2 regions of the Streptomyces chartreusis genome follow, and region 1 is predicted to be linked to the other one. Evidence: riboswitches for the same ligand, from Rfam matches in the RefSeq annotation. Region 1 holds a riboswitch; the other holds the start of a gene.
What was found. Region 1 has a riboswitch for cyclic di-AMP ahead of CP983_RS25710 (transglycosylase family protein). Riboswitches for the same ligand answer to the same signal wherever they lie in the genome.
Positions count from the first base shown of each region.

Region 2: another riboswitch for cyclic di-AMP. It lies ahead of CP983_RS22650 (M23 family metallopeptidase); the one in region 1 lies ahead of CP983_RS25710 (transglycosylase family protein).

Region 1 is NZ_CP023689.1:5,851,687-5,855,253, forward strand. It holds gene CP983_RS25700 (cytochrome P450 family protein) at 1-753, shown strand, start outside; gene CP983_RS25705 (transglycosylase family protein) at 920-1,978, shown strand; cyclic di-AMP (ydaO/yuaA leader) riboswitch at 2,187-2,386, shown strand; gene CP983_RS25710 (transglycosylase family protein) at 2,391-3,077, shown strand; gene eno (phosphopyruvate hydratase) at 3,361-3,567, shown strand, end outside.
Region 2 is NZ_CP023689.1:5,181,665-5,185,231, reverse strand. It holds gene CP983_RS22655 (PrsW family intramembrane metalloprotease) at 1-444, shown strand, start outside; gene CP983_RS22650 (M23 family metallopeptidase) at 570-1,595, opposite strand; cyclic di-AMP (ydaO/yuaA leader) riboswitch at 1,607-1,764, opposite strand; gene CP983_RS22645 (PP2C family protein-serine/threonine phosphatase) at 1,998-3,083, opposite strand; tRNA gene CP983_RS22640 (tRNA-Met) at 3,186-3,259, opposite strand; gene CP983_RS22635 (dihydrofolate reductase family protein) at 3,372-3,567, opposite strand, start outside.

The DNA of each region.
Region 1 (3,567 bases):
CGGGACTGGGCGGGCATGATGATCCGGCACCAGGGCGGCCCGAGGGGCGGGGTCGCGCGGTCCGTGAAGAAGATGCGCGGCTATCTGGCCGATCTGATCCACCGCAAGCGCGAGGCACTTCCGGCCACCCCCGACCCCGGCGAGGACCTCATCTCCGGTCTCATCCGCGCCTCCGACCACGGTGAGCACCTCACCGAGAACGAGGCCGCGGCCATGGCCTTCATCCTGCTGTTCGCCGGCTTCGAGACGACCGTCAACCTCATCGGCAACGGCACCTTCGCCCTGCTCACCCACCCCGAGCAGCGCGCCCGCCTCCAGACCTCCCTGGCCGCCCACGAGACCGCCCTCCTGGAGACCGGCGTCGAGGAACTCCTGCGCTACGACGGCCCGGTCGAGCTCGCCACCTGGCGCTTCGCCACCGAGCCGCTCACCATCGGCGGGCAGGACATCGCGGCCGGCGACCCCGTGCTGGTCGTGCTGGCCGCCGCCGACCGGGACCCGGAGCGGTTCGCCGACCCCGACGTCCTGGACCTCGGCCGCCGCGACAACCAGCACCTCGGCTACGGCCACGGCATCCACTACTGCCTCGGTGCCCCGCTCGCCCGTCTGGAGGGCCAGACCGCGCTCGCCACGCTCCTCACCCGCCTCCCGGATCTCCGACTCGCCGTGGATCCCGAGGAGTTGAGGTGGCGGGGCGGACTCATCATGCGCGGACTGCGTATGCTTCCGGTGGAGTTCACCCCCGTTGGGTGAGTACGTCCCCCTCGGCAAACGTGACACGCACTCATGTCTGTGATCTTCACGTGATCTACGCGGCATTAACTTGTGACAAGTGATCGTCTGCCTATACGTTCACGGATCAACAAGGCGTCCAGGTTTTACGCGCCGTGTTCAGTGCTGCCTCGCGAAAGGTCCCCGCATGCTCTCCGGGAACGGTCGTCACCGTCGCCCCCGTCAGGCTCCGGCTCTCCTCGTCGCGGCCGGAGTCACCGGATCCGCGATCGCCATCCCGCTCCTCGGCGCCACCGGCGCGAGCGCGGCCGACGGAACCGTCTGGGACAAGGTGGCCGAGTGCGAGAGCGGCGGCTCGTGGAGCGCCGACGAAGGCAACGGGCAGTACGGCGGTCTCCAGTTGACCCAGGACGACTGGGAGGCGTACGGCGGCCTCGACTACGCCACCAGCCCCGACCTGGCCAGCCGCTCGCAGCAGATCGCCGTGGCGCAGAAGATCCTCGCGGACCAGGGGACCAAGCCGTGGGGCACGTGCGCGGTGCTCAACGGGCTCACCAAGAAGTCCGGATCGGTCGACCTCGACACCGGGGTGGAGGGCGACTCGCCCTCCGAGGTGTCCGGATCCTCCGGATTGCTCGATTCGTCCAACTCGTCCGGCTCGTCGAATTCATCTGATTCGTCAGAGGGTTCCGACTCCGACGGTTCCTCGGAGGCGTCCACGCCGTCCGGTGATCCCTCGCAGTCGGCGAGCGGCACTCCGGATGATTCGTCCGAATCGCCCGGGAAGTCCTCTTCTTCTCCGTCTTCATCGTCGAAGTCCGACAAGTCCTCGAAGTCCGATGCGTCGCCCGAGGCGACGGCGTCTCAGTCGCCGGAGGGCTCGCCCGCCGAGGCGCCTGAGGCGGACAATCAGGACAACTGGTCACAGGATGCCGGTTCCTGGAGCCTCGTCGACACCGGTTCGGTCGACGGCGAGGCCAAGGGTGCGGTCGAAGAGGTGACGAGCGGCACCGGAAAGCACCGCGGCCCCAGCGCCGAAGAGAGCGGCGCCGGCGAGGCGAGCACCAAGTCCGCCGGGCGCCACGCCTCGTACAAGGTCCGCGAGGGCGACACGCTCGCCTCCATCGCCGACTCCCTTGACCTCGACGGCGGATGGCGCGCGCTGTACCGGGCGAACGAGCAGGCCATCGGTGCCGAAGCTGACCACATCGCTCCCGGTCAGACGCTGGACGTCCCCGTCGAATAACGGGCGAACAGGGCGAAAAACAACGGCAGTTCACGTCACGTTTCGCGTTGAATGTCCGTTTTGAAAGTAGTGAGAGATAGATCTCAGAAGCCCTGATCGTCTTTGTAATTCCGCGAATCGCGTGTCTACGGTCGTGACCGCTCGCCACCAGAGCGGGCCCCTACAGCCGTCACGCCGAATCCTGCCGGCGGCCGTACGGGAACAGTCGTCGCGTCAAGCGCCGTAGGCAGGAGCGGGGGACCCAAGGTTTGCGCCGGGTCCGGCAGTTGAGGTCCTTCGGGGCCGCGCCGCCGGAACCGGCTCGGGGTGAAGTCGCGCAGCGGGAGCCGAAAGGTGCACCTGCGCGGCCGGGCAACTCAACCGGCCCGAACCCGACAGCTCACCTCGTAGGCGTCGGTGAGGGGATCCAACCATGCTGTTTTCCAGCAAGGGCAAGCACCGTCGTCCGTCCAAGGCCGCTCGCGCCATCGCCGTCGTCGGCGTCACCGGTGCCGCCGCCGTCGCCGCCCCGCTGATGGCCGCGGGCAGCGCCTCCGCCGCCACCGCCTCCGAGTGGGACGCCGTCGCCCAGTGCGAGGCCGGCGGCAACTGGTCGATCAACACCGGCAACGGCTACTACGGCGGTCTGCAGTTCTCCGCCTCCACCTGGGCCGCGTACGGCGGCACCCAGTACGCCGCCACCGCCGACCAGGCCACCAAGGCCCAGCAGATCGCGATAGGCGAGAAGGTCCTCGCGGGCCAGGGCAAGGGTGCCTGGCCGAACTGCGGCACCGGCCTGTCGAGCGCCGCGTACAACGGCTCCTCCGCCGGCTCCTCGCAGAGCACCGAGTCCACCACGCGCTCCTCCGAGCAGCAGTCGGCCTCCCGCTCCGCCGACCGCCCGGCCGCCAAGAAGAGCACCAAGACCGTCACCACCCCGACCGGCAAGAAGGTCAAGAAGGGCGACGGCGAGTACAAGGTCGCCAAGGGTGACACCCTCAGCTCGATCGCGGCCGAGCACGACGTCAAGGGCGGCTGGGAGAAGCTCTTCAAGCTGAACAAGGACATCGTCGAGGACGCCAACCTGATCTACCCCGGTCAGCAGCTGCACCTGAAGTAACAGACGGGCGACAGCTGAACCACGGCGCCTTCACATACGTGGACCTCATAGTGAGGGCGTCGTGAGGGTCACCCCCGTCCCCATGCTCCCCGCCTCGGTGCGTCTTCCCCCGTACGCACCGGGGCGGGGTTTTTTGTACCGTGTCTTTGTTCCGTTCGGAAACAATTTACTCTCGGTTCTGTCCACGGGGCGGTCGACCGCTGGTCTGATGCCCGGAGCCGGTTAGGCTCGTCTCGCAGTACCCACCGCGGACTGCGTACCCGCGTCACATCCCATGAAGGAGATGCTCGTGCCGTCCATCGACGTCGTCGTAGCCCGGGAAATCCTGGACTCCCGAGGCAATCCCACGGTCGAGGTCGAGGTCGGCCTCGACGACGGCAGCACGGGTCGTGCCGCCGTTCCGTCCGGCGCCTCGACGGGTGCCTTCGAAGCCATCGAGCTCCGCGACGGTGACCCGAACCGCTACCAGGGCAAGGGTGTCGAGAAGGCC
Region 2 (3,567 bases), 670 kb from region 1:
GTGCGCGAGGAACTGCCCGCTTATGTCGTCGCCGGCTGGCTCTCGCCGGGCGAACCGTTCGCGCTGGGCTCGATGCGGGAACGGCGGGTGGCGCGGCAGTACGCGCGCCGGCACGGCGGACGGACGGCGGCGCGGACCGTGGCGCAGTACGAGGCCTACGCCACCTCGCTGGCGTTCCTGCGGCACCGGGGCCGCCGCGGCCGGGCCGGCGCCGACTTCGTCGTACGGGAGCAGGAGCTGCTGCACGCGCTGTGGCACCGCCGGGAGTTCGCCCGCCCTGCCCTGGAGCACGCGGCCGCCGCACAGTCCTGGCGGGGGCACGAGCACGGTTACGGCCACCCGCACGTGGCGCCGATGCCGGTCTACTGGCAGTCCTACGGCCAGGTCGAGGGGCCGATGTACGGCCCGGCGCCGTACCCCGCGTACAACCCGTACCGGACGTGACCGGGCCGGCGTACCGGGGGCGTTGACGGACTCTTTCGGACATGCCGAAAACCGGCGGTCCTGGCGTCGGGGGGTCGTCGCCAGGACCGCCGGGGATCAGACGCGATACCCGTCTCGGGGGTGGGTCAGGGGGTGAGGCCCTTGCCCTGGAGCCAGGCCATCGGGTCGATGCCGCTGGTGCTGCCGCCGGGGTGCACCTCGAGGTGGAGGTGGGCACCGGTGACGTTGCCCGTGGCGCCGACGCGGCCGATGACGTCGCCCGTGTTGACCTTCTGGCCCACGCTGACGCTGATCGAGGACTGGTGCGCGAACCAGAGCTCGGTGCCGTCGTCGAGGGTGATCTCGGTCTTGTAGCCGTAGGAGCCGTCCCAGCCGGCGAAGGTGACCGTGCCGGAGTGGATCGCCTTGATCAGCGTCCCGGTGGGGGCGGCGAAGTCGAGGCCCGTGTGGTACCCGGAGGACCAGTAGGCGCCGGCCTGACCGAACGTCGAGGTGATCGTGTACGAGGAGGTCGGCAGCGTGTACTGCTTGGCCAGCTCGGCGAGGCGCTCGGCCTCGGCCTTCTTGCGGGCCTCCTCCTCGGCGGCGGCCTTCGCGGCGGCGGCCTTGGCCTTGGCCTCCTTCTCCGCCTTGGCGGCCGCGTCGGCGGCCTCCTTCTGGGCGGCGGCGACGGCAGCGGCGGCGGCCTTGTTGTCGATCTGGTCCTGCTGGAGCTCGGCCTGGGCGATGATCCGGCTGCGCAGCGCCTCACCGGCGTCCGAGGTGCCCTGCGCGGTCTGCTCGGTGGTCTCGCCCATCGTGCTGAACGCGGTGGCCGCGTCGTCGGCGGGCTCGGAGGAGTCGTCGGAGATCAGCGGCAGGTCGGGCATGGTGATGGCGACCGGCGGCTTGCCGCTGTTCGCGCTGGCCATGCCGCCCGCGCCGACGGCGGCTATGACGCCGACGCCGAGAACCGTGGAGCTGCGGGCGAGTCCCCCGCCACGCTGCTTGGAGACGCGGTGCCTGCCACGAACGGGACGAATGGACTCCGCGGTCGGGTTCCACTCCTCGAACGGGCCCTCGTCGGTGCGGAGACGGTCGTAGCCGAAGGTGTCGGTGTCGCGTTGACTCGGCACGAACGGGGCTTGCGGAGCAGGCCGGTTGGACGCCACGTGGGCGTACTCCTTTCCTTCCTTCTCGCCTACCGGGTTAGCTGACGGGTTCGGAGCAGGAAGGTCTCCTACGCGCGTATATCAACCGTGACTTCCCGGCGATATTCGCGCGATTCACCCCAGGGTGGTGGTTCCCCGGCTCCCTTGCGGGACTCGGCGCGTGCGCACGGAGCCGCCTCTTGTGACGGCTGGGACGACCGCGCTGCGTTATCGAACGTTAATAGACGCGAGGTGCGGATTCCAAGCTGTTCCTCTTGATCATTAACGATTTTCGCCCGGACTTACGGGTCACGAGCGGCCTAAATCGGGCGAGTTGGCCAAACCTCAGAGGCCACATAGGTATTGACGGTGTGTCAGTTGTTATGCGGAGGGCTGTCGTCCGATCACCCCCGGTGACGACGATCAGGGTCGGCGCACGGCGATGAGCGCCATGTCGTCCGCCATCCCTCCACCGGAGTGACGTCGCACCTCCACCGAAAGCACACCGAGCAACGCACCCGGTTCGCGCAGCACCTCCGCGCGTCCCGCGAGGCCCGTCCCGGGGTCGTAGAACCGCCCGCCGGCGTCCCGCGCCTCGGACAGCCCGTCGGTGTACAGCAGCAGCGTGGCCCCGCCCGGGAAGCCGGCCTCGTCGGCCCGGTCGGGCCAGGTGCCGAGCTCGCCCATGCCGAGCGGCAGGGCGGGCTCGGTGGCGGGCAGCGGGCGTATGGTGCCGTCGGCGTACAGCAGCAGCGGTGCGGGATGCCCGCGGTTGACCAGGCGCACGACGGCGTCGCCGTGCGGCAGTTCGGCGAGCACGACGGTGGTGAACCCCTCGCGGGCCTCGATCCCCTCGCTCCGGGTGCGCTCGCGCGCCAGCGCCCGCTCCAGCCTCTGCGCGACCGCCTCCAGCGTGACCTCCTGCTCCGCGGCCTCCCGGAAGGCGCCGATCACGACGGCCACGGCCCCGACCGCGCCCATGCCCTTGCCCCGCACGTCCCCGACGATCAGCCGGACGCCGTGCGGAGTGTCCTGCACCGCGTACAGGTCCCCGCCGATGGAGGCGCCCTCCTGCGCCGCCTCGTAGCGCGCGGCGATCTGGAAGCCGCCGATCCGCTCGGCCGGCTCCGGCAGTACGGCGCGCTGGGCGGCCTCGGCGATCTCGCGGACGGAGGCGAGGCGCTCCTGGCCGCGCCGGACGAGGAGGTTGACGAGGACGGCGAGCACGGAGACGACGATCACGGTCACCAGCTCGGTGACCGCCTCCGCCTTGTGCAGTCCGCCGCGCAGGATGCGGAGCACCAGCAGTACGAGAACGGCGGCGACGCCCGTGAGGATCGTGCCGCGCTGGGAGTAGAGGGGAGCGGCGACCAGGGGCGCGGCAGTGAGGAAGGGGGCGCCGGTGAAGTCGAGGGGGGTGGCGAAGTCGTACGCGGCTCCGAGCGCGATCAGCAGGGCGGGGAGCGACCGGACGAACCGGCGCACGTATGTGATCCGCCCTTCCTCCACCTCACCAGGGTTGCCGAAGCGGCGGTGGGGAGCGAGCGCTGAGAGCCGACCGGGAAAACACTCAGGGCCGGAACTGAATCAGTTCCGGCCCTGAGCCTTCAGTAGCGGGGACAGGATTTGAACCTGCGACCTCTGGGTTATGAGCCCAGCGAGCTACCGAGCTGCTCCACCCCGCGGCGATGACTCAATAGTACGCCATCCGCGGGACCCGAAGCACACGACTTTCCGGGGCGCCGCCCTGACCAGGACTTTTCGGGCATCAGTGCGGGCCGTGTCACACCCGGGCGCTCAGGGCAGCAGGTGGGCGTTGGGCGCCTTGGCGCGCTCCTCGTGCTCCGGCAGCACCAGGACGTCCACGCCCTGCGCCGCCAGCATCCCGCTCCCGTCGGCCCCCGCCACGAAGGTGTCCGGCTCCCGCCAGGCCGTCACCACCCGGCTCGCCCCCGCCCGGAGGATCAGCCGCGCGCAGGGCACCGGCCGGGAC